3 regions of the Azospirillum ramasamyi genome follow, and region 3 is predicted to be linked to each of the others. Evidence: riboswitches for the same ligand, from Rfam matches in the RefSeq annotation. Region 3 holds a riboswitch; each other region holds the start of a gene.
What was found. A riboswitch is a leader RNA that binds a small molecule or an ion and turns the genes downstream of it on or off. The one in region 3 is predicted to bind thiamine pyrophosphate.
Positions count from the first base shown of each region.

Region 1: another riboswitch for thiamine pyrophosphate. It lies ahead of DM194_RS12725 (ABC transporter substrate-binding protein); the one in region 3 lies ahead of DM194_RS04590 (ABC transporter ATP-binding protein).
Region 2: another riboswitch for thiamine pyrophosphate. It lies ahead of DM194_RS20900 (LuxE/PaaK family acyltransferase); the one in region 3 lies ahead of DM194_RS04590 (ABC transporter ATP-binding protein).

Region 1 is NZ_CP029830.1:3,135-13,534, forward strand. It holds gene DM194_RS12695 (purine-nucleoside phosphorylase) at 1-489, opposite strand, end outside; gene cdd (cytidine deaminase) at 505-924, opposite strand; gene DM194_RS12705 (ABC transporter permease) at 929-1,903, opposite strand; gene DM194_RS12710 (ABC transporter permease) at 1,907-3,061, opposite strand; gene DM194_RS12715 ((2Fe-2S) ferredoxin domain-containing protein) at 3,249-3,581, shown strand; gene DM194_RS28950 (DMT family transporter) at 3,718-4,632, shown strand; TPP riboswitch at 4,666-4,780, shown strand; gene DM194_RS12725 (ABC transporter substrate-binding protein) at 4,851-5,987, shown strand; gene DM194_RS12730 (branched-chain amino acid ABC transporter permease) at 5,992-6,864, shown strand; gene DM194_RS12735 (branched-chain amino acid ABC transporter ATP-binding protein/permease) at 6,872-8,638, shown strand; gene DM194_RS12740 (ABC transporter ATP-binding protein) at 8,651-9,367, shown strand; gene DM194_RS12745 (hypothetical protein) at 9,494-10,400, shown strand, end outside.
Region 2 is NZ_CP029832.1:333,077-343,476, reverse strand. It holds gene DM194_RS20915 (hypothetical protein) at 1-168, opposite strand, end outside; gene DM194_RS20910 (hypothetical protein) at 208-657, opposite strand; gene DM194_RS20905 (hypothetical protein) at 902-1,444, opposite strand; TPP riboswitch at 1,648-1,780, shown strand; gene DM194_RS20900 (LuxE/PaaK family acyltransferase) at 1,904-2,983, shown strand; gene DM194_RS20895 (acyl-CoA reductase) at 2,999-4,465, shown strand; gene DM194_RS20890 (ABC transporter ATP-binding protein) at 4,455-5,237, shown strand; gene DM194_RS20885 (ABC transporter permease) at 5,234-5,983, shown strand; gene DM194_RS20880 (ABC transporter substrate-binding protein) at 6,029-7,000, shown strand; gene DM194_RS20875 (3-oxoacyl-ACP reductase) at 7,011-7,784, shown strand; gene DM194_RS20870 (M20/M25/M40 family metallo-hydrolase) at 7,825-9,306, opposite strand; gene DM194_RS20865 (L-serine ammonia-lyase) at 9,547-10,400, opposite strand, start outside.
Region 3 is NZ_CP029829.1:998,600-1,008,999, reverse strand. It holds gene DM194_RS04610 (inositol monophosphatase family protein) at 1-262, shown strand, start outside; gene DM194_RS04605 (universal stress protein) at 315-1,142, opposite strand; gene DM194_RS04600 (ABC transporter substrate-binding protein) at 1,251-2,192, opposite strand; gene DM194_RS04595 (ABC transporter permease) at 2,209-2,976, opposite strand; gene DM194_RS04590 (ABC transporter ATP-binding protein) at 2,973-3,689, opposite strand; TPP riboswitch at 3,764-3,870, opposite strand; gene DM194_RS04585 (acetoin utilization protein AcuC) at 3,951-5,123, shown strand; gene DM194_RS04580 (hypothetical protein) at 5,273-5,920, shown strand; gene DM194_RS04575 (hypothetical protein) at 5,917-6,474, shown strand; gene DM194_RS04570 (hypothetical protein) at 6,556-8,145, opposite strand; gene DM194_RS04565 (hypothetical protein) at 8,604-9,287, shown strand; gene DM194_RS04560 (response regulator) at 9,486-9,914, shown strand; gene DM194_RS04555 (single-stranded DNA-binding protein) at 10,219-10,400, shown strand, end outside.

The DNA.
Region 1 (10,400 bases), on a different replicon from region 3:
GCCGCGAAGCCCCGGATCCCAGGCGTCGGTCATGCTGGGAAAGCGCTCGCCGAAGGCCTCGTCGTTCGGACCGGTCAGCGGGTTGGCGCCCAGCAGGTTCAGGTGGTCGCTGATCGCCATCAGCCGGCCCGGCCCGACCTCCAGCCGCAGCGAGCCGGCGGCGGCGGTCAGAACCAGCGTGTCGCAGCCGGCCAGCTTCAGCGCCCGCACCGCGGTCTTCAGCGCGTCGAAGCCCTTGCCCTCATAGGCGTGGACGCGGCCCTGCATGCAGGCGACCTCGACACCGCCCAGCCGCCCGACCACCAGCCGCCCGGCATGGCCGGACACGCTGGGGACGGGGAAGCCGGCGATGTCGGCGTAGGGGATGGGGATTCCGTCGGCGATGCGGTCGGCGATTCCGCCCAGGCCGGAGCCCAGCACGATGCCGACCCGCGGCCGATGGCCGGGGGCGCGGTGAAGGATGTCCGCGGCGGCGCGGGCTGCGGTCATGTCGGGAAACTCCGCTCAGAAGGCTAAATTGGTTGGGCCGAAGGATTCCGGCAACAGGGTTTCCAGCGGAAAACTCCTCCGCAGCCCGGCGGGATCGCAGATGTGGACCGGCGTGTCAGGTGTCGCGAATTCGCGGATGCGCTGGCGGCAGCCGCCGCAGGGGGTACAGATGTCCTCCGCCCCCGCCTCGCCGCCCATCACGACGATGGCGCGGATGCGGCGGTCGCCGGCCGTGACCATGGCGCCGATGGCGCTCGCTTCCGCGCATTGGCCCTGCGGATAGGCCGCGTTCTCCACATTGCACCCGGCGAAGACGCGCCCCGATTCGCCGAGGATCGCCGCGCCGACCTTGAACCTGGAATAGGGGGCGTGGGCGTTCCCGCGCGCGGCGCGGGCGGCTTCGATCAGGCGTTCCAGCTCGGGCGTGTCGGTCATGGCCTCAGCGTTCCTTGACATAGGGGATGCCGCTCGCCTTCGGAGCGATGGCCTTGCCGACGAAGCCGGCCAGCAGCAGCACGGTCAGCACATAGGGAAGCATCTGGATGAACTGTACCGGAACCACGCCGATCACCGGCAATTCCACGCCCTGGAGCCGCACCTGCACCGCGTCGGTGAAGGCGAACAGCAGGCAGGCGAACAGGGTCGGCCCCGGCCGCCATTTGCCGAAGATCAGCGCCGCCAGCGCCAGATAGCCCTTTCCGGCGGTCATGTCGCGGACGAAGCCGGCGCCATGGGCGGTGGACAGATAGGCCCCCGCCATGCCGGTCAGCACGCCGGTGACGATCAGCGCCTGATAGCGCAGCTTTGCCACCGACAGGCCGGCGGTGTCCACCGCCGCCGGATTCTCGCCCACCGCCCGCAGCCGCAGCCCGAATCGGGAGCGGTAGAGCACCCATTGGGTGGCGATCACCAGGACCAGCGTCACCCAGATCAGGATGTTGTTGCCGTTCAACAGCTCGCGGTAGATCGGCCCCAGCACGGGCACGCCGGCCAATGCCTCCACCCCCGGCAGTTCCACCGAGGGGATGCGCGCCTGACCGGGCAGCAGCGGGGTCTGTCCGCCCTGCTGGAACCAGGCATAGGCCAGCGACGGCGCCAGCCCGGCGACCAGGATGTTGATCGCCATGCCCGACACCACCTGATTGCCGTTGTGGGTGATGCAGGCGAAGCCATGGACCATCGCCAGCGCCACCCCCGCGGCGATGCCGGCCAGCAGCCCGAGCCACGGATTGACGGTGACGGAGGCGACCGCGGCGGCGAAGAAGGCGCCGGCCAGCATCTTGCCTTCCAGCCCGATGTCGACCACGCCAGCCCGCTCGCAATACATCCCGGCGAAGGCGGCCAGCACCAGCGGCGTCGCCACCCGGATGGTGGCGCCCAGCAGCTGCAGCGCCAGAAGAAGCGCGTCCTCCATCGCTCAGCCCTTTCCCCCGGTGGTGGCATCCGCGGCGGCGGCGGCACCGCGGCGGCGGCGGAACAGCGCCTCCACCTGCGGCCTGAACAGGTTTTCCATCGCGCCGGCGAACAGGATGACCAGACCCTGGATGACCATCACCAGCTCGCGGTTGATCGTGGGGTATTCGAAGGACAGCTGGCTGCCGCCCTGCGCCAGAACCCCGAACAGCAAGGCGGCCAGAATGATCCCGACCGGGTGGTTGCGCCCCATCAGCGCCACGGCGATGCCGACGAAGCCGACGCCGCCGGTGAAGTTCAGGATGACCCGGTGCTGCACGCCCAGGATCTCGTTCACGCCGACGAAGCCGGCCAGCGCGCCGGAGATCAGCATGGCGATGATGATGTTCCGCGCGGGCGAGATGCCGGCATAGACCGCCGCCCGCTCGTTCCGGCCGACGGTGCGCAGCTCGTAGCCCCAGCGGGTGCGGCGCAGGAAGATGTGGAACAGGACGCAGCAGGCCAGCGCCCACAGGAAGGACAGGTTGAGCGGCGAGGCTGGAATGGCGATGCCGAACCAGCCCAGAGCCCGGTCCATCGAGGGAAGCCAGACGCCGGGATCGAATTCGCGCGTCTCGGGCGACTGGCTGCCGGGGCGGATCAGCACGTCGACCAGAAGCCAGGTCATCAGCGACGCGGCGATGAAGTTGAACATGATCGTCGTGATGACGATGTGGCTGCCGCGCTTGGCCTGCAGCCAGGCCGGGATGAAGGCCCAGGCGGCGCCGAACAGCGCCGAGGCCAGGATCGCCAGCACCGCCGCCACCGGCCAGGGCCAGCCGGTCAGCGCCAGCGCCACCAGCCCGGTGCCGAGCCCGCCCAGATAGGCCTGCCCCTCGCCGCCGATGTTGAACAGCCCGCAATGGAAGGCGATGGCCACCGCCAGCCCGGTGAAGATGTAGCTGGTCGTGTAGTAGAGCGTGTAGCCGATCGCCTCCGGGTAGCCCAAAGCTTCCGTCAGCAGCAGCGACAGCACGTCCACCGGGTTCTCGCCGATCACCAGGATCACCAGCCCCGACAGCACGAAGGCGGCGACGAGGTTGAGAACCGGCAGCAGCGCATACCCGACCCAACCCGGCACGGCGCCCGGCTGACCCTTTCCCGATCCGCTCAGCAGCACCGGCGTCTCCTGGATTGCCCCTTGGCGAGGATTCTTAACCTTCAACCCCGTTGCTGACCAAGCATTTCGTCACGCGGAAAACTCAGCAGGCATGGGTATTTGGAGGCGTTACGAAAAGTCTTGCCGCGGCGCAGCATTCTGGCATGCTTCTTACCCATATGAAAATTATGGTTATGGAGCATGCCCGATGCCGCTCGATCTGCCGCGGACCTTCCGCCACCACGTGTTCTGCTGCGCCCAGCAACGCCCGCCCGGCCATCCGCGCGGCAGCTGCGCCGCCAAGGGCGCGCATCCGCTGTGGCAGCGGCTGGACCACAAAATCCAGGGCAAGGGCCTTGCCGATGTCGGCATGGCGCTGACGGGCTGCCTCGGCTTCTGCTCCGCCGGGCCGCTGATGGTGGTGTATCCCGAAGGCGTCTGGTACCGGCCGGAGACGCCGGAGGACATCGACGAGATCGTCGCGTCGCATCTGGTCAACGATGTGCCGGTCGAGCGGCTGGTGATGGTGCTGACGCGGTGAGGTGAGGAGAAGGCGTTCGAAGCCCGATCCCCGCCGAAATCCCGCGCCTATCAGACCTGCGGTTGCGGCATTGGGACGCCGGCGGAATTGCCCATAATGTGGGCGGCTTCCGCAATTGCCGCTTCGAACCGATCCGATGACCGACGCCGAGACCGCCGACCTGCTGCCTGCCGAAGCCGATTCGGTTCCCTATGCCGTTGGCTGCTTCCTGGGCGCGATCCTGCTGTTCGCGGCGATGGACACGCTGATCAAGCTCCTGACCGCGGACTACCCGGTGCCGCAGCTGATGTTCGTGCGCTCCCTGGTCGCCCTGCTGCTGGTCGGCGGCTACACGCTGTGGCGCGGCGGCGGGATCGCGGCGATGCGGACGCGGCGGCCCTGGGGGCATGTCTGGCGGGCCTTCGCCGGCCTTATCTCCATGGGATGCTTCTTCTATGCGTTCCGCGAGCTGCCGCTGGCCGACGTCTATGTGCTGAGCTTCGCCGGGCCGCTGTTCATCACGGCGCTGTCGGCGCCGCTGCTGGGGGAGCCGGTGGGCTGGCGGCGCTGGGCCGCGGTGGTGGTCGGGTTCGGCGGCGTGGTTGTGATGGCGCAGCCGTCCACCGGGGCGCCGCTGGTGCCGGTGCTGGTGGGGCTGTGCGCCGCGCTGTTCTATGCGCTGGCGGCGCTGGCGGTGCGCGGGCTGTCGCGGACGGAGACCAGCGCGTCGATCGTGCTCTATCTGCTGCTGACGACGACGGTGGTCAGCGGTGCGCTTACCATTCCCGTCTGGACGGCGCCGACCGCCGCGGCCCTGGGGCTGATGGCGCTGGTCGGGGCGATCGGCGCCGGGGCACAGGTGCTGCTGACCCAGGCCTTCCGCCGCGCGCCGCCGGCCGTGGTGGCGCCCTTCGAATATACCGGCATGCTCTGGGCCAGCCTGTTCGGCTGGCTGGTGTTCGGCGACCTGCCGACCGCGCCGGTTCTGGCCGGAGCAATGGTCATCATCGGCAGCGGGCTCTACATCCTGCATCGTGAAACCATGGCGGCGCGCCGCCGGCTGGGTTCTTGACAGGACAGGCCCGGCGGCGACACTCTCGCCGCCTGTTCACGGCTGGGGTGCCCGTGCGGATGCCGGATCGGCGGATGCGCGGGCTGAGACAACACCCATCGAACCTGATCCGGGTCATGCCGGCGAAGGGAGCCGACCGGAACCCGACGGAATCGCCGCAAACGCCCCGTCCCCTCCGCGTCGCTCCGCTTGCCGGCGCGTGTGGAAGGAGTTTGGTCATGCGGCGCGCGCTTCCTCTTCTGATCGGCCTGCTGGCCGCATCGTCCTGCCTGTCGTCCGCCGCACGGGCCGACGACACGCTGTCCTTTCCGGTGCTGGTGCCGCTGACCGGCTTCCTGTCGCTGGAGGGAACCAGCCAGCGCAACGGTGCGGTGCTGGCGCTGCAGCAGACCCCGGCCGGCGTCGCCATCGCCTCCGACATCGTCGATACCGGCACCTCGCCCGAAGCGGCGGTGACGGCGCTGGAGCGCGCCGCCGGCCGCGGCACGGTCGGGGCGGTCGCCGCCAGCATGCTCGGCACCCAGATGCTGGCGATGCTGCCGCTGGCGGAGGAACTGAAGCTGCCGCTGGTCACCGTGTCGGGCACCGCCTCGATCACCGAGCAGGGCAACCCTTGGGTCTTCCGCTTCTTCCCCGGCGACGCCGTGACCAAGGCCGCCCATGCCCGCTATGTGGTGGAGGAACTGGGCAAGCGGCAGCCCGCCGTCATCTACCAGACCACCGCCTATGGGCAGAGCGGCAAGGCGCATCTCGACGCCGCCTTCAAGGAGCTGGGCGTCACCCCGGTGTTCGAGGAGGGGGTGGACCCGGCGGCCAAGGATCTGCTGCCGGTTCTGACCAAGGCGCTGGCCGCCAAGCCCGACGTGCTGGTGCTGCATCTGCATTCCGGCCCGACCGCCCTGCTGTTGCGGCAGGCGTCGTCCAGCGGGGTGGCCGTGCCCATCGTCGCCGGCTCCGCCATGCATCAGCCGAGCACCGCGGCCCTGCTGGAACCGGCCGAGCTGAAGGGCGTCTGTGCCGAGACCGCGGCCTCGCCCATTTCCGGCGACACGCCGGAGGTCAAGGCGTTCACCGACTCCTACCGCGCCGCCTTCGGCAAGGAACCGGACGCCTTCGCGCTCGGCCAGTATGACGGCATGACCATGGTGCTGGAGGCGGTGAAGGCCGGCGCTCGCACACCGGATGCCATCGCCAAGACGCTGTCGACGGAGACCTTCAAGGGCCTCGCCATGACCTACAAATCCGACGGCAAGGGCAACATGGCCCATTCCGCCGTCATCGTCTGCTATGACGGGACCAGCCGCGTGCCGGTGGTGGCGAAGCGGTACGACAACCCCGCGCTCGCGGCGAAGTGAGCGGATGGCGGCGCTTCAACTGCTGGTCAACGGCGTCGCGCTGGGGGCGGCCTATGCCCTGGTGGCGCTGGGCTTCGTGCTGGTGCTCAACGCCACCTCGGCGGTGAATTTCGCCCAGGGCGACCTTGTGATGGCCGGCGGGCTGCTGGCGGTGGCGCTGGCGCCGCTGATCCCGCTGCCGGGCATCGCCCTGCTGCCGGTGGTGCTGGCGCTGATGGCGGCGCTCGGGCTGCTGCTGGCGCTGGCGGCCTATCTGCCGCTGCGCCGCCGGCCGCCGGTGTCGGTCTTCATCAGCACCATCGCCATCGGCATCATCCTGCAGAACGGCGCGGCCATCCTGTTCGGGCCGGAACCGCGCGCCGCGCCGCCGCTGTTCGGCGACAACACGCTTTACCTGGGCGGGCTGGCGGTTCCCGAGCAGTCACTCGCCATCGTCGCGGTGGCGGCGCTGCTGATCGGCGCGCAGCAATGGGTGTTCGCCCGCACGCAGCTGGGTCGCCGGCTGCGCGCCACGGCGCAGGACCCCGAGATGGCGCGGGCCTGCGGCGTCCCCGTCACCGCGATGATCCTGGTGACCTTCGCCATCGGAGCCGCCTGCGCCGGGGCGGCCGGGCTGCTGCTGGCCAACCGCTATTTCGTCACCCCGACCGCAGGCGGGGACCTGATCTTGAAGGCGTACATCGCGGTGACCATCGGGGGCTGGGGCTCCGTGCCGGGGGCGGTGGTCGGGGCGCTGCTGATCGCGCTGTTCGAAGTGGGGGTGTCGTCGGTGCTGTCGTATCCGGTGGCGCTGGGCGCGCTGTACCTGACGCTGCTGGCGATCCTGGTGCTGCGCCCGCAGGGCCTGTTCGGCGAAGCGGTGCGGCGCCGTGGCTGAGCGGTCCTTGCCATGCATCCCCCTCACCCCAACCCTCTCCCCGGGGGGGAGAGGAAGGCTCGTCGGGGCGGAGAGTATCGCGCTGTTCGCAGGCGCCCTCGCTCTCCTGGTCTACGCGCTCGCTTTCGCCTCGCCCTACGGCCTGCGCGTCCTGACCGTCGCCGGGGTCTATGCGCTGGCGGCTTTCGGATTCCAGATCGTCTTCGGCCTTGGCGGCGCGTTGTCTCTGGCGCAGGGCGCCTTCTTCGGCGTCGGCGCCTATGTGACGGGCATCCTTGGCAGCCGCTACGGGCTTGGCTTCGAGGCGACCTTCCCGCTGTCGATGCTGGTGCCGCTGCTGCTGGCGCTGCCGATCGGGCTGGCGGTGCTGCGGCTGGAGTCGCATTATTTCGCCCTGGCGACGCTGGGCATCGCCCAGGTCCTTCATCTGCTTGCGGTCAACCTGCCGGAGCTGACCGGCGGCTCCAACGGATTGGCCGGGGTGCCGGCGGTGGTGCTGTTCGGCTGGACGGTGCCGCGCGGCTTGCCGATGGCGGCGCTGGTCTGGGGGCTGGTGGCGCTGGGCGGACTGGTCGGGTGGCTGCTGGCGCGCGGGCGGCTCGGCCGGTCGCTGACGATGCTGCGCGACGATCCTCTGGCGGCGGGAACCTTGGGGCTCGACGTCGGGCGGCTGCGGCTGACCGCCTTCGGCATCAGCGCCCTGTTCGCCGGAGCGGCGGGGGCGCTGGCGGTCCATACCCAGCGCGTCGTCTCGCCGGAGGTGCTGGAATTCCCGGTCATGGTCTCCATCCTCACCATCGCCATCGTCGGCGGGCGGGGGCGGATGGCCGGCGCGGTGCTGGGCGCGGTGCTGCTGCTGCATCTGCCGGAATGGTTCCGCTTCCTGGAGCGCGGCTATCTGGTGGTCTACGGGATGGCCCTGCTGCTGACCATTCTGCTGGCGCCCGACGGCCTGACCGGACTGCTCGACCGCGCCGCCGGGCGCCTGTTCGGCCGCAACGCCCGCGCCCTGCCTGAGGCGCGCGAACCGCCCCGGCCACCCGCATCGGCGGACGGGCTGACGGTGGAGGGGCTTGCCAAGTCCTTCGGCGGCGTACGGGCGGTGGACGGCGTGTCGCTGGAACTGCGGCCGGGCGGCATCACCGGGCTGATCGGCCCCAACGGGTCGGGCAAGACCACGGTCATCAACCTGCTGTCGGGGCTGGAGCGCCCGGATTCCGGGCGGGTGCGGCTCGGCGGGCGGGACGTCACCGGTGCCCGCGCCGACCGGCTGGCCTGTGCCGGACTGGCCCGCAGCTTCCAGGCGGCGACCCTGCCGGAAGGGGCCGGCGTGCTGGAGGCGGTGGCCGCCGCCCGGCTGGCTTTCGATCCCGATGCGGCGACTGCGGAGGCGCATGCCCGCTGGGCGCTCGACCGGCTGGGCGTCGGCGATCTTGCCGGGCAGAGCTGCGACGGGTTGCCGGCGGCGCTGCGGCGGCGGGTGGAGCTGGCTCGCGCCCTGGTCCGCCGGCCGGCCGTCCTGCTGCTCGACGAGCCCGCCGCCGGGCTGACCGATGGCGAGAAGGCGGAACTGGCCGCGTTGCTGCGCGACCTTGCGGGGGAGGGGATGGCGGTCCTGCTGGTGGAGCATGACATGGGCTTCCTGCTGCCGCTGGCCGGCCGGGTGCTGTGCCTCGACCGCGGGCGGGTGATCTATGACGGCCCGGCCGGCGGGGTGCGCCGGGATCCGGTGGTGGCGGCGGCCTATCTGGGCCGGGCGGGTGACGCTCAATGAGTGAAAGTCGCAATGAGTGAAAGTCATGCAGGCGCGCTGCTGTCCGTCCGCGGCCTGACCGCCGGCTATGGCGGGGCGACGGCGCTCGACGGCGTGTCGCTGACCGTCGCGGCGGGAGAGACGGTGGCGCTGCTCGGCGCCAACGGGGCCGGGAAATCGACGCTGCTGAAGGCGCTGCTCGGCCTCGTGCCGGCGCGTGGGGAGTTGAGCTTCGACGGTGCCGATCTCGGCCCGCTGGCGACGGAGGCGCGGGTCCGGCGCGGCATCGGCTATGTGCCGGAGGGGCGGCGGGTCTTCCCCGGCATGAGCGTGCGCGACAATCTGGAAGTGGCCGGCCTGCCCGCCGCCCGTGACCGCGCGCGGGATGTCGAGCGTGTCTTCGCCCTGTTCCCCGATCTGGCGGCCAAGAGCCGGGAAAGCGCGTGGCGCCTGTCCGGCGGGCAGCAGCAGATGCTGAGCCTTGGCCGTGCGCTGATGGGGCGGCCGCGCCTGCTGCTGCTGGACGAACCGTCGTTGGGCCTGTCGCCCAAGCTGGCCGACGAGGTTTTCGCCGCGGTCGGCCGCATCTCCTCCGCCGGCACCGCCGTGCTTCTGGCCGAGCAGAGCGCGGCGCGTGCCCTGGCGGTCGCCCCGCGCGCCGTCCTGCTGCGGCTGGGCCGGGTGGTGGGCGACGGGCCGGTGGCGGCGCTGTCGGAAGAGGCGCTGCGCGATGCGTTCTTCGGCGTTTAAGGCAAATCCGCTGCGTGTCCTGTGCAACAGGTGTCGGCCTCCTGCAACAGGACGGGCGGTTGGGCTTGCGGAGGGGGGCGGGCGCGGATAGCTTCGCCGCCATAACCATCCATGGATTACCTCGTCATGACCGCCCGTTACGCTGCTTCGCTGTCCGCGCTTCTCCTGCTGGGTGTGGCGGCGGCGCCGGCGATGGCCGAACTGGTGCCGGTCGAGCCGGGCATTCCGCCTGCCGCCTATTACGGCCTGCCGGTGCCCGAGGCAGAGATCGTGGTCCCCGGCGGACCGGCGCCGGGTGAGAGGCCCGGCGACAAGCAGGCTACCGCGGCCCCGGACAAGCCCGATGGGCCGGGCGAACTGATCGAAAGCTGGAACGGCGGCGCCGCCAAGAAGAAGGACGGCAGCTTCGCCTATTGCGTGGCGGAGGGGGAATTCACCACCGGCCATGTGCTGATGTTCGCCCGCAGCCCCAGGGGCGAGACCAACATCGGCATCGGCATCCCCGGCGCCGACCTGCCCAAGGGCGGCGAATGGCCGGTCACCATCGAGGTGGACAAGAAGCTGAAGCGCGAACGGGTCGCCATCGCCTCTCAGCCGGACATGCTGGTGGTGTCCAACGGCAAGGACGAGGAACTGGTCAACGCCCTGATGGGCGGCAGCGAGTTGATGGTGTCGTCGGCGACGGACCGCATCGCCTTCAAGCTGTCCGGCACCAAGAAGGTGCTGGGCGACCTGAGAACCTGCGTCGACAAGGGCGGCAACGTCCCGCCGATCAAGGTCGCAGCCGGCCGCCCGGCGGAGAAGAAGAACCGCCTGCCGGAAGGATTGGACAGCCTGCTGACCGCGGCGGGCGTGCATGACGCCGAACTGGTGCCGATGGACAGGATCCCGCAGGAGCGCCGCCCGGCCGACGTCGCCTGGCGCTTCGGCCCCATCGTCGGCGGCATCCGCGAGCGCGCGGTGGGTGAGGAGGCCAGGATCGACGAATTGTCGGACGGCTTCGCCGACGCCATGAAGCAGCGGTGCGAAGGCA
Region 2 (10,400 bases), on a different replicon from region 3:
GGTCCGGCCGTCCTGCGTCACGCAGTTCAGCGTCCCGGAGCCCCGCATGCAGACGGTCTTGCCGTTGACCGTCTGGCAGGCGAGGGAGACGGCCTGCGCCGGGACGGTCGAGGCCGCGTACAGAAGGGCGGGTGCGACGAGTGTCAGGATCATCGGGAACTTCGCCATCGGTGGCCTCCCGGACGAAAGAGGTGGGCAGGGGGCGGCTCAGCGGCGAAGGCCGGTCAGCGACTGGGCGGCGCTGTTGCCGAGGCCGGCGGTGACGTTGGTGCCGACCCCGACATTGGTACTGACCAGGGGGCCGCGGCCGCTGAAGTTCAGCCCGACTTGAACGCCATTGCCCTGTATGCCGAGCAGCTTCTGGCCGGCCGTGTTGCCGATCCCGGCCGCGACGTTGGTGGCGGTGCCGACATTGGTGCTGACCAGCGGGCCGACACCGTAGATGGGGGCGCCGCCCTGGAGAACGGTGCCCTGCTGCTGCGCCGAATTGCCGATGCCGGCGCCGACATTGGTGGCGTTGGCTACGTTGGTGCTGACCAGACCGGGCACCGCCATCATCGACGGCATGCCGGTGCCCGCACCGGTCCTGGGCTGCGCCAGGGCGGGTGTCGCGAGCAGGGCGGCGGCGAGGGTACCGAGAGCGATTTTGCGGATCATGGCGGGAGTTCCTTCGGTGGGGGGGAGGATTCGGGCTTCCGCGCCTCGGCTTTCTTGACCGGCCTTGTTGCCCGGCGTTGTCGAGGAAATCTTGCCCAAATGCCTGAAACGGCTCTGTGAGCTGCCCCACAACTGCGGGCGTTTTCCTCGAAAAGCTCCGGCGGGCGGGACCGGACAAAGGAACGCTCCGGCCGGATGCCGGCCGGAGCGAGGTCGGGGGAGGAAGCCGGGTGGGGGAAGGCGGTCAGCGCTGCTTGACGAGGGCGCTCTGTCCCGCCCAGTTGCCGGTGCCGGCGGACAGGTTCTGCATGGAACTGTGGTTGAAGGGGCCGACCAGCCCGCCCGAACGCTGGAGCACGGTGCCGTGCTGCAGGGCGGTGTTGCCGATGCCGGCCGCCGTGTTGCCGATATTGGCGACCGAGCCGCCGCTCAGCAGGCCGCCGCTCCTCTGCATCACCGTCGCCTGCTGGCCGGCGTGGTTGCCGATGCCCGCGGCGGTGTTGCCGACCGTCGCCATCGACCCGCCGCCGAACACGCCGCCGCTGCGCTGCTTCACGAAGGCGTCCTGGCTGGCGGTGTTGCCGATGCCGGCGGCGAGGTTGGTGACGGTGGCGACGTTCGGACCGGCGAAGGAGCCCTTGGACTTCTGCATGACCAGCGCGCTCTGGTTGGCGGTGTTGCCGATCCCGGCCGCGGTGTTGGAGATGTCGGAGATGTTCTGGGCCATCGCCGGGGCGGCGAACAGGGCGAGCGAGGCGAAGCCGGTCAGCAGGGAGGTGCGGATCATGATCTGGTCTCCTGTCTTGGGGCCGCGGGATGCGGCGTGTTGCCGATGGACAGACCCTACCCAAGCCCCGGATTCCGGGATGTGAGCCGCTCCACACCTGTCCTGCTTTTATCGATCGGCGCCGGTCCGCGCCGCACTTTCCGCTGTCCGCAATGCCGGCATCCCCGCCGTTGACAGACGGCGCGATGGTCTTCTAGGCTCCATCCCGTTCCCAGGGGAGCCTCGTCAAGGAGGCTGAGACACCCGCCGGCCCGGTCCTTCGCGTCCGGGCGACGCGGCAACCCTTCGAACCTGATCCGGGTCATGCCGGCGTAGGGATGCGGGACGAGAAGGCCTTCGAGGCCGACGCGCAGATCCATACCCCACAGGCTTGTCCCGGATTCGTTTGTTGCTCCACCGGTCGGTGCCGCTTGGAGAGAACGGGGCGGGGAGGGTGCGGTGAGCGCGATCGACGACAGCATGATCTACGACAGGGTTCTGGCCTTCATGGAGGCCGACATCGGAACCGGGGCGGCGGCCGACGAGGCCTTCAATGCCCTGGCGCTGGCGGTCTTCGCCCATCAGTTCGAGCACAACCAGCCCTATCGCCGCTTCGCCATGCAGCGCGGCCGGACGCCGCGCGGGGTCAGGAGCTGGCGCGACATCCCGGCGGTGCCGATCAACGCCTTCAAGGATCTGACGCTCAGCTGCCGCCCGGCGGAGGAGTCCGTCCGCATCTTCATGACCAGCGGCACCACCAAGGGCGGCATCCGCGGGCAGATCCACCACGCGACTTTGACGGTCTACGATCGCTCCATGCTGCTCAACTTCCGCCGCCGCTTCATGCCGGGAGAGGGGCGGATGGCGATGGGCATCCTGTTTCCGACCGAGACGGCGATGCCGAACTCCTCGCTCGCCCATTACCTGGAGCTGGCGCGGGCGGAATGCGGCACGCCGGACAGCCGCCATTGGATCGGCGAGGCGGGCATCGACACCGCCGGGCTCTATGACCGGCTGGACGCCGCAGAACGGTCGGGGCAGCCCTTCGCCCTGCTGGGCGCCAGCTATGGCTTCGTGCATCTGATGGACGCCATGGCGCGCGACGGCCGCCGCTTCTCCCTGCCGGAAGGGAGCCGCATCCTCGACACCGGCGGTTTCAAGGGCCAGTCGCGGGAACTGGAGCCTGACGAGTTCTACGGCCGGCTGGCCGAGTTCTTCGGCGTGCCGCGCCGGCTCTGCATCAACATGTACGGCATGACGGAGCTGAGCACCCAGTTCTACGACGACGGCAACGCTGTCTGCCCGTCGCTGAAATCCGGGCCGCACTGGATCCGCAGCCGCGTCGTCGATCCGTTGTCCGGCCGGGACGTGCCGCCCGGCAGCATGGGCGTGCTGGTCCACCATGATCTGGCCCATGTCAACTCCGTCGCCGCCATCCTGACCGAGGATGCCGGCATCCTGGAGGAGGGCGGATTCCGCCTGCTCGGCCGCGTCGCCGGGGCGCAGGCCAAGGGCTGCTCGCTGGCGGTGGAGGATTTCCTCGCCGCCGCGCGCGGTTGAGGGGGGAGCGCGGCCTTGGCCTTCGGCGACGAACCGGAACCGGCCGGCCATCTGCCCGGCCTGCCGCCGGACGCGGTGGAGCGGCGCGTGCTGACCTTCGGGTCGGGCGATGCGGCGCTGCGCGTGGCGGTGCCGGTGCTGGATGCCGGGCAGGTGGAGCGGGTCGCCGCGACGGTCCGGGCGGCGGCGCGCGGCTATCTGAAGACGCTGCCGACGGCGCACGTCGTCGCGGTGATCGACGCGGCGGTGCAACGGCTGCTCGACCGCGAGGATCCCTGGCGCCGCCGGGCGGAGCGGCTGTTGCCCGCCGTCACCGGCTATGATCCCGAGATGGTCAGGCTGGGGCTGACCGGCTATCTGAAGACCTTCCGCGCGCATGAGCTGCGCCGCTTCCTGGCGGAGGATTTCGCCAACCCGCTGGTGCTGGACGAGTTCCAGCCGGCGCCCAAGGGCGGCTTCACCCGCGCCTTCGGCCCCGACCTGCTGCTGCATGTCTGGGCGGGCAATGTGCCGGGGCTGCCGCTGTGGAGCCTGATCTCGGGCCTGCTGGTGAAATCCGGCACGGTCGGCAAGCTGCCCAGCGCCGAGCCGCTGTTCGCGGGCTGGTTCGCGCAGTTGCTGGCGGAGATCGACCCACGGCTGGGCGAGTGTCTGGCCGTGGTGTGGTGGAAGGGCGGCGACGCGGCGGCGGAGCGGGCTTGGCTGGCCCGGGCCGACACGGTGGTCGCCTATGGCGGCAACGCGGCGCTGGCGGCGATCCGCGACCGGGTGCCGGTGACCACCCGCTTCCTGCCCTACGGCCACAAGATCAGCTTCGCGCTGGTGTCGCGCGCCGCCCTGGACCCGCGGCGGGCGGCGGAGACGGCGCGGCTGGCCGCCCATGACATCGCCCGCTACGACCAGCAGGGCTGCTATTCGCCGCAGACCCTGTTCGTCGAGCGCGGCGGCCGGCTGTCGCCGCAGGATTTCGCCGCCATGCTCGCCCATGAACTGGCGGCGCAGGCGCGCAAGCACCCGCGCCGCGCCCTGTCGATGGCGGAGGCCGGGGAGGTCGCCGGCTGGCGCGACGGGCAGGCGTTGCGCGGCCTCGACGGATCCGGCCATCTGCTGCTGTCGGACCCGGCGGGCGGCTGGTGCGTGTCCTGCACCGACGCGCCGGACGGTCTGGTGCCGACCGCGCTGAACCGGACGATCGCCGTGGTCGCGGTGGACGATCTGGCCGAGGTGGCGGGCCGCGTCGCCCCGCACCGCGCCGTGCTGCAGACCGCGGGCATCGCCGCGCCGCCGGAGGAGCTGTTCCGGCTGGCCGGGCCGCTGGGGGCGGCGGGAGTGACGCGGCTCTGCGCGCTCGGCGCCATGACCGCGCCGGAGGCGGGCTGGCACCATGACGGCCGGTTCAACCTGCTGGATCTGGTGACGGTGACGGAGATCGAACGGTCGGCGGAAGCGCTGGCGGAGGGATTGGCCCGCTATGCCGACTGAACCGCCGGCCTTCCTGAGTTTCGAGGGCGTGCGCTTCGATTACGGCGCCGCCGCCATCGTCGACGGCGTCGACTGGGCGGTCGGCCGGGGTGCCGTTCATTGCCTGCTGGGGCGCAGCGGCTGCGGCAAGACCACGCTGCTGAAGCTGGCCGCCGGGCTGCTCGCCCCCGCCGCCGGACGGGTGCGGCTGGACGGCGCGGCGGTGCGCGGGCCGGGCGATGCGGTGGGCTTCGTCTTCCAGGCGCCGACGCTGCTGGAATGGCTGACGGTGCTCGACAATGTGCTGCTGCCGGTGACGCTGCACCGCCGCGCCACCGCCGAGGACCGCGCCCGCGCGCTGGATCTGCTGGAGCGGATCGGGCTGGCGGGGCTGTCGGGGCGGGGACCGCGGGCGCTGTCGGGCGGCCAGCAGAGCCGGGTGGCGCTGGCCCGCGCGCTGATCGCCGATCCGGCGCTGCTTCTGCTCGACGAGCCCTTCGCCGCTCTGGATGCCCTCACGCGCGAGGAGTTGCAGGAGGATCTGCTGCGGCTGTGCGCGCAGCGCGGCACCACCGCGCTGTTCGTCACCCACGACATCGCCGAGGCGGTCTATCTGGGCGACCGCGTGGCGGTGATGGCGGACGGGCGGCTGCGCCACAGCGTCTCCATCGACCTGCCGCGCCCGCGCCCGCGCGATCTGCGCTATGACCCGCGGTTCAACGCGCTGTGCCGCGAACTGCGCCACGCCATGGACGGCGCGGCCGGCGTCCTGCGGGCGGAGGCGGCGGAATGATGGCCCGCATCGCCGCGATCCTGCTGCCGCTGCTGCTTCTGGCGGGGTGGGAGGGCTATTGCCGCTGGTCGGGGATTCCGGCGCTGGTGCTGCCGCCGCCCTCCGCCGTGGGCGCGGCGCTGTGGAGCGGTCTGGCGAGCGGACGGCTGCTGCCGCATCTGGCGGTGACGGCGGCGGAGATGGCGCTGGGGCTCGGCATCGGCTGCCTCGTCGGGTTCGCCGCCGGGGTGGCGCTGGCGGAGGTCGCGGGGCTGCGCCGCCTGCTCTATCCCTATGTCATCGCCAGCCAGGTGGTGCCGAAACTGGCGCTGGCGCCGCTGTTCATCCTGTGGTTCGGCTTCGGCATGACCTCCACCGTCGCCATCACGGCGCTGATCTGCTTCTTCCCGCTGCTGGAGAACACGCTGACGGGCCTCGACCGTGTCGATCCGGCCAAGCGGGAGCTGTTCCGCATGCTGCGCGCCGGGCGCTGGCGCACCCTGACGCGGCTGAAGATTCCGTCCGGCCTGCCGGTGATCCTCGCCGGGCTGCGGGTGGCGGTGGTGCTGGCGCTGGTCGGCGCCGTGGTGGGGGAGTTCATCGGCGGGCGCCAGGGGCTGGGCGCCTCGATCATCGCCGCGCAGGGGATGATGGACACGCCGCTGATGTTCGCCCTGTTCGCGGTCATCACCGCGCTGGGCATGCTGGTGTATCAGGCCACGCTGCTGTTCGAGCGGTGGCTGCTGTCTCGACAGGCGAAAGGATAACCGGGAATGGGGCGGGGAATGGGGCTGTTTTCTCGGGCGGCGGGGATGTCCGCCCTTGTCGGGGCGCTGCTGCTGGGCGGCCTGTCGGGCGCGCTTGCCCAGGCATTGGACAAGGTGACGGTGGCGGGCTGGAGCCAGCCGATCAGCGAGATTACCAATCTGCTGGCCGAACCCGACAAGGGCTTTTTCAAGGCCAAGGGCATCGCGCTGGACTATGTGCCCGGCACCGGCGGCGGGTCGGCGATCCAGACCATGCTGACCGGCAAGGCCGACATCGCCTTCACCGATCCCGCCGCCCTCTATCTGGCGCTGGACAAGGGCGAGAAGCTGGTCGCCATCTACAACATCTATCCGCAGAATGTCTTCAACGTGGTGTCGCCCAAGGCCAGCGGCATCACCAGGCCGGCCGACCTGAAGGGCAAGCGCGTCGGCGTGTACAGCCTGTCGAGCGGCACCCGGCAGAATCTGGCCGTGCTGCTGCATCAGGTCGGCTTGAGCGAGAAGGACGTGACCATCGAGGTGACCGGCCTGCTGAACTTCGCCCCGGTGATCCAGGGGCAGGTGGACGCCACGGCGGCGACCGACACCGGCCTCTACGTCGCGCGGCTGAAGGGGCTGCCCGAGGTGACTGTGATCGAGGTGCGCGACAGCCTGAACCTGCCGAGCGACATCTTCGTGGTGACGGAGGAGACCTACCGCAACAAGAAGCCGCTGCTCGCCCGCTTCCTCGCCGCCTATCGCGACAGCGCCGCCTGGATGATCGCCAACCCGGAGGAGGCGGCCCGCATCGCCGTCACCCGCGCCATCAACGGGTCGGACGAGGCGGTCAACCTGGGCATCATCAAGCTGCGCAACGCCTCCAGCGTCTCGGAGACGACGGAGCGCGAGGGGCTGGGCGCCTTCGATCCCGGCGTGATGCAGAAGGGCGCCGACACCTTCCACCAGCTGGGGCTGATCGCCCGCCCGCTCGACATGGGCGCGGTGGTGCGCACCGACCTGATCCCACCCAAGCAGTAACGGGACCGTCATGGATTTCCAGGGCAAGGCCATCCTCGTCACCGGCGCCGGGCGCGGCATCGGCGCCGCCATCGCCCGCGCCTTCGCCGCGGAAGGGGCCATGGTGGCGGTCAACTACCTGCGCAACAAGGCGGCGGCGGAAGCGGTGGCGGCGGAATGCCGGGCGCTGGGCGGCGACGGGCTGCCGCTGCGCGCCGACGTGACCGACGCGGCGGCGGTCGCCGGGATGGTGGAGACGGCGGTGGCGGAGTTCGGCGGGCTGGACGTCGTCGTCAACAACGCCTTCGCGCCCTATGTCTTCGATCCCGACCGGCGGCGGCTGTTCTGGGAAACGGAGTGGGACGACTACCAGACCCAGATCGACGGGGCGCTGAAAAGCACCCATGCCGTCTGCCGGGCGGTGCTGCCCGCGCTGCGGCGCCGGGGCGGGGGCAGCATCGTCAACATGGCGACCGACCTCGTGGCGCGGCCGACCGTGCCCTATCACGACTACACCACAGCCAAGGCGGCGCTGATCGGCTTCAGCCGCACCCTGGCGGCGGAGCTGGGGCCGTTCGGCATCCGCGTCAACTGCGTGGCGCCGGGGCTGGTCTATCCCACTGATGCCAGCCGGTCGACCCCGGAACCGGTCAAGGACCGCATCACCGCCCTGACGCCGCTCGGCCGCATCGCGACGCCGGAGGATGTCGCCGGGCCGGTGCTGTTCCTCGCCTCCGACTGGAGCCGCTTCATGACTGGACAGACGCTGACGGTGGATGGCGGGCTGGTGATGGGCGCTACCTGAACCCCACACCCGCCCGCCTTCACTGGAACGGGCGCCGGCCTCAGAACGGCTGTTGAAGCAGTCCGATCAGCCCCTTCACGCCCGACACGAAATTGCCGATGCGCAGGTTTTCGTCGAAGCTGTGCTGGTTGTTGTCGGCATTCACCAGCGGGACGATCACGAAGGGCACCTTCAGCGCCTCGACCGCCGCACCGGTGGGCACCGTGCCGCCCATCATGCGGATGCGCACCGGCTCCTCGCCGTAGGTCGCCTTGTAGGAGCGGTACAGCCACTCGCCGACCGGGGATTGCATGTCGGTGCGCGCCGCCGAGCTGGAGGCGGAAACCTTTTCCGAATCCAGGGAGGCGAGCTTGTCGTATTTCGCCCGCTCCTCGTCCGTCGGGGTGCCCTGGACCAGATGATAGCCCTGCGCCTCGATGTGCTTCTTCAGCATGCCGATCAGCTGTTCCGGCGGGGTTTCCGGAACCGTGCGCAGGTCAAGTTCGGCCACGGCGGCTTCCGGGATGATCGTGCGGGCCTTGGCGCCCACGTCGGCGGCTGCCATGCCGCGGATGTTGAGCGACGGGTACTGCAGCGCCTCCTGGTAGTTCTTGCCGACCTTCTCGGCTTCGGCGATGCCCAGGCGCTTGCGCAGCGCGGTCTCGTCGTCGGGAACGGCGGCCATGATCTTCTCCGCCGCGGCGTCGATCTTCACGGACTCATAGTAGCCGGGAATGGTCACGCGCCCGGTCTCGTCCTTCATGGACGCCAGCAGCTGCGCCAGCCGCATCGCCGGGTTGGCGGCGTAGTTGCCGAAATGGCCGCTGTGCAGGCCCTGCTTGGCACCGAAGACGGTCAGGGTCGCCTGGGCGATGCCCCGGTTGCCGAAGACCAGCGTCGGCCTGTTGCTCTGGTGCATGGGGCCGTCCAGCACCAGCAGCGCATCGCTCTTGAGCAGGTCGGAATTCTGCCGGATGACCTCGCCCAGCGTCGGCGATCCCTTCTCCTCTTCGGAATCCAGGATGACCTTGACGTTGACGCTGGGCGACTTGCCCGTCTCCTTCAGGGCGTCGATGGCCGTCAGCAGCATCATGATCGGCCCCTTGTCGTCAGACGACGACCGCGCGAACAGCCGCCAATCCGGGTCGACCTGCTCGCCGTAGAGCTTCTCCAGCGGGATCGTTTCCCACTCGCCCTTGTCGGTCTTCTGCTTCAGCGCCGCGTCCCAGGGGCTTTTCTGCTTCCACTGCTGCGGAGTGACGGACTGGCCGTCCAGATGCGCGTAGAACAGGATGGTCTTCTTGGCGGGATCGGCGCCGGGCAGTTCCGCATACAGCATCGGCTTGCCGTCGTTCGGCAGCTGCCGCGTCTGGAAGCCCCGCTTCTGGAACGCCTGCTCCAGCCATGCGACGTTCTTCTGAATGTCGGCGGGAACAACAGCGTCGTTGGGAAGCGCCAGAAACTCGACGAATTCCTTGTAATTCGCAGAAGAGTGCTTCGCCGCGAGCGTATCGGCGGACGGAGAGTCCGCGCCGGCCTGCATCGGCAAGATCATGCAGGCGCCGAGAATTAGCACATGCTTGAGAAAAATTTTCCCTTTACCCGACATTTCTTCCCCCTCACGGTCTTGTAATACAACGTGTACGAAGGGATTGCGGACAACGTCAAGTTTGATTGCCGTTTTCACGGGGCTGGGCTGCGCGTGATGCGCAACAGGGCGCCCGTGTCGGGTGACACGGGCGCCCTGTGTTGTAAGGCCAATTCGGGAGGCGGGCGGGCGGCGTCAGGCCGCCCAGTTGATGCTTTCGGCCTCCTGGGTCTGCTGTGAGGGCTGCGCGACCACCTTGAGCGCCAGACCGCCGCAGGAGGTTTCCCGGTATTTCGGGTCCATGTCCTTGCCGGTCTCGAACATCGTCTCGATGACCTTGTCGAGCGACACCAGCGGCTCGCTGGTCCGGTGCAGGGCCATGCGGGTCGCGTTGATCGCCTTCATGGCGCCCATGGCGTTGCGCTCGATGCAGGGGATCTGCACCTGCCCGCCGACCGGGTCGCAGGTCAGGCCGAGGTTGTGCTCCATCGCGATCTCGGCGGCGATGCACACCTGTTCGGGGCTGCCGCCCATCAGGTCGGCAAGACCGCCGGCGGCCATCGAGCAGGCGACGCCGACCTCGCCCTGGCAGCCGACCTCGGCACCCGAGATGGAGGCGTTCTGCTTGTAAAGCGCGCCGATGGCGGCGGAGGCCAGGAAGAAGCGGATGCAGGCGTCCTCGTCCACCGGCTTGATGAAGTTGTGGTAGTAGGCGAGCACCGCCGGGACGATGCCGCAGGCCCCGTTGGTCGGCGCGGTGACGACGCGGCCGCCCGCCGCATTCTCCTCATTCACCGCGAAGGCGAACATGTTGACCCAATCGACCACGTTCATCGGGTCGCGCGACAGAGCTTCCGACGAGGCCAGCTGGCGGCGCAGGGCGGCGGCCCGGCGCGGAACCCGCATCGGACCGGGCAGCACGCCTTCGGTCGTCATGCCGCGTTCCATGCAGTCGCGCATCGTCTGCCAGATGTTGGTGAAATAGTCGCGGATCTCCTGGTTGCTGTGCAGGCTCAGCTCGTTCTGGAGGACCAGGCCGGAGAATGACA
Region 3 (10,400 bases):
CGCCGGACTCGGCGAGCGCGTTTGCCTGTCGAGCGCCGCGCAGGAGTATCTGCGGCTGCTGGAGGGGCGGGCGCATTATTCGCTCTACCACCGCCTGATGCCGTGGGACCACGCGGCCGGCGTGCTCCTGCACGCCGAGGCCGGCGGCTATTCGGCGCTGATCGACGGCACGCCCTATCGGCCGGGGCTGCTGAACGGCAGCATCCTGCTGGCGCCCGACCGGGACAGCTGGCAGGCGTTGCACGGGCAGCTGTTCGGGTGAATTTACGGCTACGGGGGACGGTCGCCGCAACGACGTTCCCCCGCCTCCGCCCTCAATGGGTCAGCAACGTCGGCAAGGTCAGCCCTTCCAACACCGTGCGGGTGGCGCCGCCCAGCACCAGTTCGCGCAGGCGGGAGTGGCCATAGGCGCCCATCACCAGCATGTCGGCGCCCTGGTCGGTGCAGCAGGACAGGATCATGTCGCCGACATCGCCGCCCGACGCGATGACCGACTGGGGACGGGCGGCGATGCCGTGGCGGTGCAGCCAGTCCACCAGGGCGGCGGCTTCGTCGCTGCGATGGTCGGGCGACTCCACCGTCAGGATGGTGACGGACTGCGCCGTCTCCAGGAAGGGCATGGCGGCGCGGACGGCGCGGGCCGCTTCGCGGCAGTTCTTCCAGGCGACCAGCACATGCCGGCCGATGGCTGCGGTGGCGGGCTGGCCCGGCGGCAGGACCAGAACCGGGGTGGCGGTTTCCAGGGGCAGGCGGTCGGGGATGTTGTGCAGGGAGATGCGATCGCCCGCCCGAACCGCCGCCGATTGCGCCACCACGACCAGATCGGCGTAGGAGGCCCGTTCGGCCAGCAATTCGACGTGATCGCCTTCCTCGACCGTCCAGTCATAGGACAGGCCGTTCAGCGCCTGCCGCACCTCCCGCTCGATCCGCTCGGCGTTCTCATGGGCGATGGCGGTGGCTTCCGCCATAAAGGCGTATGATGCGGCCCGGCCGGTGGCGCCCGCCGGCATCGACACCGGGGTGGCGACGTAGAGCGCCTGGATATGGGCGGAGAATTGCTTGGCGAGCGTCGCAGCAACGGCCATCCGGCCAGCGTGGGCGTCGTCATTTGCCATGTGCAGCAGGATGGTCTTGATCGGCATAGCCTTGCGTCTCCCAATTCATGCAACCGCCGATCGGTGGTCGGCGTTGTGGTTTTTCTCTAGGTAACGCGCCGCCGGCCCGGAAAGCAAATGTCGTCCGGTAGCGGATTACTTCACCACCACGGCATACCGGTCGACCGGCGCCACTTCCTTGATCAGGCCGCGCGCCTTCAGGAACTCGGCGAAGCGGGTGTAGCGCTCGGCATCCAGGGCGGTCGGGCTGTGGGAGAAGCGCCGCAGCGTATCGGCCCAGGCACGGCGGTTGAGTTCGTCGTTCAGTTCCGGCCGACCCTTGACGAAGGCCGCCTGCGATTCCTCCGGGTGGTTCAGGATGTAGAGCGTCGCACGCTCCACCGCCGCCAGGAATCGCTTGAAACGCGGGTCGTTCGCCTTGTCCTTGTGGGCGACCAGGATCAGCTCGTCATAGGGCGGCACCCCTTCCTCCTCCGGGTAGAAGGCGCGGCCGGGCTGCTTCTCGATATCCAGCTGGTTCAGTTCGAAGTTCCGGAAGGCGCCGACCACCGCATCGACCTGGCCCGACAGCAGCGAAGGCGACAGCGAGTAGTTGACGTTCACCAGTTCCACATCCTTCAGGCTCAGCCCGTGCTTCTCCAGCATGGCGCCCAGCAGCGCATCCTCGAAGCCGGCGATGGAGAAGCCGATCTTGCGGCCCTTCAGGTCCGTCAGCGTCTTCACCGGCCCGTCGCGCAGCACGACGACGGAGTTCAGCGGGGTCGACACCAGCGTGCCGACGCGGACCAGCGGCAGCCCTTCGGACACCTGCAGGATCAGCTGCGGCTGGTAGGACACGGCAAGGTCGGCGCCCCCGGCGGCGACCAGCTTCGGCGGGTCGTTGGGGTCGGCCGGTGCGGTCAGCGTCACCTCCAGCCCGGCATCCTTGAAGAAGCCCTTCTCCTGCGCCACCACCAGCGGGGCGTGGTCCGGGTTGACGAACCAGTCCAGCATCACGGACAGCTTGTCCTGGGCCAATGCCGGAAGCGCGGTCATCAGGCCGGCTGCCATCAGGCCGGCGGCGAACAGGTGCTTCATCGGGTTTTCTCCCCCTTCAAGGATTGGCGTCTTCGGCCGGTTGGGTATCGGGTTGCCAGGGCAGGGCGCGGCGGGCCAGCGCATCGACGGCGGCATAGAGCGTCACCGCGAACAGCCCCAGCACCAGCACGGCGGCGAAGAGAAGGTCGATCTGCATGCGGGCGTTGGCGTGCAGCATCAGATAGCCGAGGCCGGAGGACGACCCCACCCACTCGCCGATCACCGCGCCGATGGGCGCCACCGCAGCTGCAACCCGAACGCCGGACCAGAAGGCGGGCAGGGCGGCCGGCAGGCGGATCCGCCACAGGATGGCGGCGGGCGAGGCGCCCATGGTGCGGGCAAGGTCGAGCCAGCCGGGATCGGTGCGGCGCAGCCCGTCGAACAGGGCGGTCGTGACCGGGAAATAGATGACCAGCACCGCCATGGCGATCTTGGACGCCATGCCGTAGCCCAGCCACAGAACCAGCAGCGGCGCCAGCGCGAAGACCGGAATGGCCTGGCTGACCAGCAGAAGCGGCATCAGCCAGCGCCGCGCCGTGCGGAACCGCGCCAGCAGCAGCGCGCTGACCCCGCCCAGAGCCACGCCGGCCACCAGCCCGACCAGGATCTCGGTCAGGGTGGTCAGCCCATGGCTCCACAGCAGGGGCGCCTGCCGCCGCATTGCGTCGGCCACGGCCAGCGGACCGGGCAGCAGATAGCGCGGCAAGCCGGTGGCCCAGACCAGCGCCTGCCAGCCGGCGACCAGCACGGCGAGCGTGACCAGGGCGCGCAGCAGCGCCCTCATTCCGCCAGCCTCCGCAACAGCTCCGCCTGCAGCGCCAGCAATCCGGGGTCGTCGACCCGGCGCGGCACCGGGCCCGACGGTTCCAGAGCCGGCCCCATGACGGCCGGGCGGCCGGTCATCACATGCAGGCGGTCGCCGATGCGCAGCGCCTCCAGCGGGTCGTGGGTGACCATCAGCACCGTGCGGCCGGCCAGCGTCTCCGCCGCCGTTTCCTGCAGCCGCAGCCGCGTGATGGCGTCGAGCGCGGAGAAGGGCTCGTCCATCAGGACCAGCGGCTTGTCCTCCATCAGCGTGCGGGCCAGCGCCACCCGCTGCCGCTGCCCGCCGGACAGGGCGGCCGGACGGTCGCGCTCCCGCCCCGCCAGACCGACGCGGTCGAGCAGCGCGCGGGCACGCTCCACCCGCGCGGCATCGGGACGCCGGTGGCGCAGACGGTCGCCCAGAAGGACATTGTCCAGAACGGTCAGCCAGGGCAGCAGCAGATCCTGCTGCGCCATGTAGGCGATGCGGCCGGGCAGGGGGTGTCCGTCGCCGGTGGTGACGCGGGTCGGAGGCTCCGGCTCCGCCAGGCCGGCGAGGATGCGCAGCAGCGTGGTCTTGCCGACGCCGCTCGGCCCCAGCAGGCAGGTGGTCCGCCCCGCCGGCAGATCGAGCGTCAGGTCGGAGAACAGCAGCGTGCCGCCGAAGGTCAGCCGCGCTCGCGAGACGGTCACCGAAAGCGGCGTCATCGCCGGCATGGACGCGAGGACGGGCGCGGGAAGGGCGATGATGCGGAGAAGGTGCGCTTGCGGTCTGCCATCACTGATCCCTACGCCGGCATGAACCGGATCAGGTTCCAGGGGTCGTCCCGCAACGGGACCTCTCAGCCGCCCATCGGCTCCCCCCAGTGAAGACGGCGACTATAGGCGCGGATGATCCGTGACCGCAAGCATCGGCGCAGGCGATTCCAGAGTGCGGAAGCGGAGGGGTGCCGCTTGACCGGCGCGCGGCACCGCCTAGTTTCTCACGGGACCGATGGAGATCATCCCCTGACCACGCCTCTCCGCATCCCCCTGTTCATCGGCGGCGAGATCTATCGCGGCTCGACCTATGGTCCGAAGCATCCGCTGGCGATCCCGCGCGTGTCGACGGTCATCGACCTGAGCCGCGCCATGGGGTGGCTGCAGGAGGAGGTCTATCTCGACACCCATGTGGCGAGCGAACGCGAGCTGGCGCGCTTCCACACGGCGGACTACATCGCCGCCCTGAAGCGGGCGGAGGCGGAGCAGCGGGTGGACGAGGCGACGGCGGCCCGCCACAATCTGGGCAAGCTGGAGAATCCCGTCTTCGCCGAGATGTACCGGCGGCCCGCCCACAGCAGCGGGTCGGCCCTGCAGGCGGCGCGGATCCTGGGCGACCGTCCGGCCGGGCTGGTCTATGCCCCGGCCGCCGGCACCCACCACGCGCGGCGCGACCGCGCCAGCGGCTTCTGCTATTTCAACGCGCCGGTGCTGGGCATCCTGGAACTGCTCGACCATGGGCTGGAGCGGGTGCTCTATGTCGATCTCGACGCCCATCACGGCGACGGAGTGGAGGAGGCCTTCGCCGACGACGACCGGGTGCTCACCATCTCGATCCACGAGGACGGGCGCTGGCCCTATACCGGCAAGGCGGAGGACCGGGCCGGCGGCATGGCCCGCAACCTGCCGGTTCCGCCGGGCTTCAACGACAGCGAGATGGAGCATGTGATGGAGGCGGCGGTGCTGCCGCTGGCCCGCGCCTTCCGCCCGCAGGCGATGGTGATCCAGACCGGCGCCGACGCCCTGGCCGAGGATCCCCTGAGCCGGCTGGAGCTGTCCAACCATGCGCTGTGGGAGGCGGTGGCCGCCCTGCTGCCGCTGGCGCCGCGGGTGATGGTGGTCGGCGGCGGCGGCTATAACCCCTGGTCGGTCGGGCGCTGCTGGGCCGGCATCTGGGCGGTGATGAACGGGTTCGACCCCGCCGTGTCGCCGACCGGGGAGGCCGAGGCGGTGCTGCGCGCCCTGACCTGGACCCGCGCCGCCGGCCGCAACCCGCCGGAGCACTGGTTCACCACCCTGGCGGACCTGCGGCGGCCGGGACCGGTGCGCGACGCGGTGAAGCGGGTGGCGGAGATCGCGGCATCCTGACTCATTGTCGACGGATTTCGAGCGAAGCCGCGACGTTTCGTTGACGGCATTGGATTGTTCGTTGATCCTCGAAGTTCCGCACGGGTGCCGATCCCGCCGATTTCGGCAGGTCGCGCGGCGCGGAATCCGGTAGGAGAACGGGCGGGCGGATGTCGAACACGACGCTGTTCCTGATCGCCATCGTCATCATCATGCTGGCCGCGGTCCCGGTCGCCATGATGCTGAAGGATTTCCTGCCGAACATCCTGGAAAAGAGCAGCGGTCTGGAGCAGATCGAGAACCGCGTCTATGTGCTGCATGCCGAGACGCAAGAGCTGCAGAACCGCGTCAATCACCTGGTCCAGCGCCGCAACAGCCAGTCTTCCGAACGCCACCGCCTGGAAGCCGACATCCGCAAGGCGGAGAAGCAGATCAGGGATCTGACGGATCAGCCGCCGCTGTTCGTGCATGAGGTCGGCGATCCGCAGGCCGGCCTGATGAAATTCGTCGCGACCGTCACGCAGGAAAAGGCGTCCGCCGCCGCAAGGGCCGCCGGCGACCGGGGGCCGGTCAACCCCATCTGGCGCTGCGCCAACGTGGCGGAGGTATGGGCTGCCAGCTTCGACGAGGCCAAGCAGATGGTCGACGTCGCCTTTCCCTTCAAGCTGGGCTTCCAGAAGTCGTTCATGCGCGGCGACGCGCGGTCCGGCGGCTTGAAGGAGGGCGGCATGAAGGGCGGCGGGAAGGGCGGCGTGCCCCAGGCGCCGGCGACGGCGCGGACCAAGGCCGCGTCGGCCACATCCGGCGCCGCGACATGATGATCAACTTCCTCATCATCCTGGGCATCATCGCCATCGGCGCATGGCTCGGCAACGTGCTGCTTTCGGTCGAACAGCGGGTGTCGCAGGCCCGGCAGCGGGTCCGCGGCGTCCGCAACACGCTGGACAAGCTGGACGCGACCATCCACCGCCTGCACCGCGAGGAGGAGAACCTCCATGGCGAGATCGAGGATTTGGTCCGCGAGATGGTGGAACTGCGCAGGAAGCAGGTCGAGATGCAGCACCGCCTGACCGAGGCGCAGAACCGCCGCCGCCCGCAGATCCTGATCCTGACCGACCGCCGCAACCCCGGCGACAGGGAATGGCTGGTCACCATGGTGAACCAGCAGATCGGCGAGATCGACGCCGCCCACCCGCTGGCCGTCGAATGGGCACGCGGGCGCGAGTATCTGGTCTGGGCGGAGTCGGAGCGCGAGGCGGCCGAACGTGCCAGCCGGCGGTTCAGCGCAAGGCCGGGCTATCAGGTGAAGTCGGTGGCGGCGGCAAAGGAAGACCTCTACAGCGCAAGCGCCGCCCGCAACGCGGCGGCCTGACCGGAGCGGGTCGGCAAAGAGAAAGCCCTTCTCCCGCGGGGGAAGAAGGGCCTTGGAGAGCGGACGGTTCGGCCGGAAGGCTCAGCGCGCCTTGGCGGTCGCCGGGGTCTGGCGGAAGGCGTCGTGCAGGTAGGGCGACAGCGCCAGACGCATGTTGCGCAGCCATTCATGGATGATGATCAGCGACCGCGAGGCGACGGGCGGGGTCATGCCCAGCTTCACCAGATCCTCGCGGGTCATCGTCGCCACCTGATCCAGCCGGTGGCCGGTCAGGCGCGCCCAGGCGGGTGCGGCGCAGGGCGACATGGAGATCACCTGCAGCCCCTCGCGCTCCACCATCTCCGCCTTGCGGCGGGCGTACTGGCTGTCCTCCAGCTGCGAGAAGGGGCCGGAGAAGCCGTTCTCCACCAGGACGCGCTTGGCCTTGGGTGCGATGGTCGCCACCCGCTCCAGCGTGGTCATGCCGGTGGACAGCGAGGCGAGATCGACGGTCACCGGGACCATGAAGGTCAGCCGCTCGCCGTCGCCGACATAGTAGTCGAAGCCCGACACCTCGGCCCAGTTGAAGAACCACTGCGAGATGTTGCCGCCGAAATCATACAGGCGGCCGCCGCGCTGCAACTCCGGCCCGATCAGATCCCAGAACTCGTAGAAGCCGTCGCCCGACCCCATCATGTTCATGAAGTCCTGGGTGATGCGGCGGTGTTCGACCACGTCCGGGCCGAACAGGCGGGCGAGTCGCTCGTTCACCTCGTACTCGACGACCTTCAGCTGCAGGCCTTCCAGCATGGCGGTCGCCATCAGGTGATGGGACAGCAGCGTCTTGCCGACGCCGCCGCGGTCATTGAGGACGAAGATCGTGCCCAGCATGCGATCGCCTTTCCAGTGTACGTTTGTTGAGTCGTCTTGAAGCATCGGGGGGGACATCAGGGTGCCGGTGTTCTGCGCGGCCGCCGTGGACGTCGGTTGGGGAGCCGGCCGCGGGGCCGGCTCGGGTATTGGTTCCGGTATCGGCTCGGACACCGGTTCGGGAATCGGTTCGGGGGCCGGAGCCTCTTCCGCCTCGTTCTCTGAAGCGGCTTCCGGTTCCGGGGCGCCGGCTTCCGCCGCCGGTTGATCCTCGGCCTCCGCCGCCGGAGCAAACAGGCTCGGGGCAGGGGCGGGGGGTTCGGAGGAGGGTTCGGAGGCGGAGTCAGCCGATGCCGGCTCGTCTTCAGGTTCCTCATCCGGCTCCTGGACGGGAGCAGCGTCAACGGACGCCGCGGCCTCGTCGGCATGATCGGAGTCGGCAGCCTCGGCGGTTTCGGCAGCCTCTTCGGACTCTTCGTCCTCGCCCTTCAGCCCGGCCGACAGGGCGGCCTCGTGGACGGCGGCAAGCGTTTCGGCCGGCATTGCCGCGGCGGCAGCGCCATCGTCGCCGGCCGCCTCGCCGCGCCCCTCGTTCCCGACCAGGAAGAAGGCCGAACGCAGGGTTACCGGCGAAATCGGCTGGCTGTCGCGGGCGGTGATGCCCAGCTTCGCCAGCAGGTCGGAGATTTCGGCCCAGGACAGGCCGCGTTCGCGCATCAGCCCGATATCGGCATAGCTTTCGCGCACCGCCTGCATGGCGCTGCGGTTGCCAGCCGGGCGATCGGCAAGGAGCCGTTCAAGTTCCGAGCGATCGATCGACACCTTATGGGATTCCGGCAAGATGAAATGGCGGCGGGGAGCCGCCTGGACGTTGGATCACAAGGAATCCATTCCCCTGGGGCCGAAAAAATAGTACAAGCGGCCATCACGCGCAAACGGTTTCCAAACGACATCAACGGCGCTAAACATCGCTCTCCGCCATGAGGCGCCGGCCGTGACGTTGCGGCAACTTCGCCGACGCTCGGCGGACCGCGCCATGACGTTAGGCAGTTGGAACAGCGGCAGTTGGAAGCACGGCTTTCGGAACCGCCGTCCGGTTGCGCGGTTTGCAGTACGGGCGTCCGGCTGTTTTCGTCGCGGCGTGTGTTGTCACTGGGCTGGGCTTGGAACCGGGGTTGGGCAGGATGCCTCACGATTTTGGTTCATCACGGAACCGGCGCCCCGCACTGGGGGCGGGAATCGGTTTCCACGAGCTGCGGCAGGCCTGCGAGATCTCGGCGTTGCGCGAAGATCTGGAAAGGCTGGCCCATGAGGCGGGCGCGTTGCGTGACGGTGTGGAACAGGCCGTCGAGAATGTCCGCGACCGGTTTGCCGCCCTGAGCGCGGAGGAAATGGCCGATCCCATGGTCCTGGCCCCGCTGCTGCAACTCGCGGTGACCACCTTGCTGGAGATCCGCGAGCAGGCGCGGCAGCTCAACACCCGCACCGGCCCGCTGGCCGACGATGAACGCCCCTCCTGGCTCGGGGCCGCAGAGGCGCCACGCCTGCGCCCGTCCACGTCGCCGCCCGCCTGGGACGAGGAGTGGGATGAGGCATGGGATGAGGAAACGCCGCCGGCCCGGCCCCAGCCAATGGACTCCGTTCCGCCAGCCGACCGGCCGGCCGCACCACCGCCGGATCGGCTGACCGATCTGCCGGCCCGGCCGTCTCAAAGGGCGTTGGCGGCACCGACCGCGCCGGCGCCAATGGTCGAGCCATTCCGACCGGCAGCGGACCCGTCCACACCGCCGCCGGCAGTTTCATCCGCGGCGCCCATCCCACCGGCCGACACCCCGGCCGCATGGCTCGCCGGCGAACCGGCTCCGCCGCCGCTGCCGTCAAGGGCGAATGCGGCGCGCAGTGCCGGAACCGGCAGGCCGCGCCCGTCCGGCGGCATCGACTGGCTCGGCCCGGCAGGACGCTGACCATCTCCTTGGCATCGCCGCCCAAGGCTCACCGACTCGAGGTGATGCGTTTCTGCACCCATTGGCGAAAAAGGTCGGATTCTGAACGATTGATCTTGCAAATTCGGGGTGTTGTAGTACAAACGGCCTATTGGTAAACATAATTTTACCAAAATTCGCCGCTTATTGCTCAACGCCACGGATCCGGAGGTCGGTCGCATGCTCAGGATCGACACCATCGCCAAACCGCAGTCGACCTACCGCACCCGCGCACCCGGCCAGCCGTTGCGCGTGATGGTGGTGGAGCATGACATGGCCGCCGCCGATGCTCTGGCGGCGGTGGTCAGCGACCTTGGCCACACCCTGTGCGGCATGGCTCGGACCGAGGCGGAGGCCGCAGAACTCGCACTGCGCGAACGGCCGGATCTGGCGCTGCTCGATGTCCGGCTCGGCGGCGGCGACGGCATCGCGGCGGCCCGGCGGCTGAAACAGGACCATGGCCTGCGCTGCATCTTCCTGTCCGGCAACAGCGACCACGGCACCATGGCCCGCATCACCGAGACCTATCCGCTCGGCGTCGTCCACAAGCCTTTCTCCCATGCCCAGTTGAAAGTGGCGCTCGATCTGGCGGCGCGGCGTCTGCGCTGACCGGATACCGGCGCCACCTCGAAGGAAACGGTTTTCCGGCGCCTGCTGCTCTGCTATATTTGTTCATGGAGTGTTCTGGTCCGGGACGGCAGGGCGAGTGCGCCTGTCCGGAGATAGCCGGGGCATTTCCGACGGCGGTTGACCGGCGTCGGTCCCTCGTGCTTCGTTGCGCGGGACCGGGGGGATGGTCGCCATTGAACAGCCGGCCCTGCGAATGGGAACCCTCGGCATCTGGATGCCTCCGCCGGGCATCCTGATGGGTCGGCATGGATGCTGGGACACTCGCGCTTAGGAGCAACGAGCGATGAATGTTTGGACGTTTACGGGACGCCTGGGCGCGGACGGCGAATTGCGCACGACCCAGAGCGGCGAGAAGGTGCTGGGCTTCCGCGTCGCCAACGACGTCGGCTTCGGCGATCGCAAGACGACACAGTGGGTCGATTGCTCCATCTGGGGCCGCCGCGCCGAGTCGCTCGCTCCGCACCT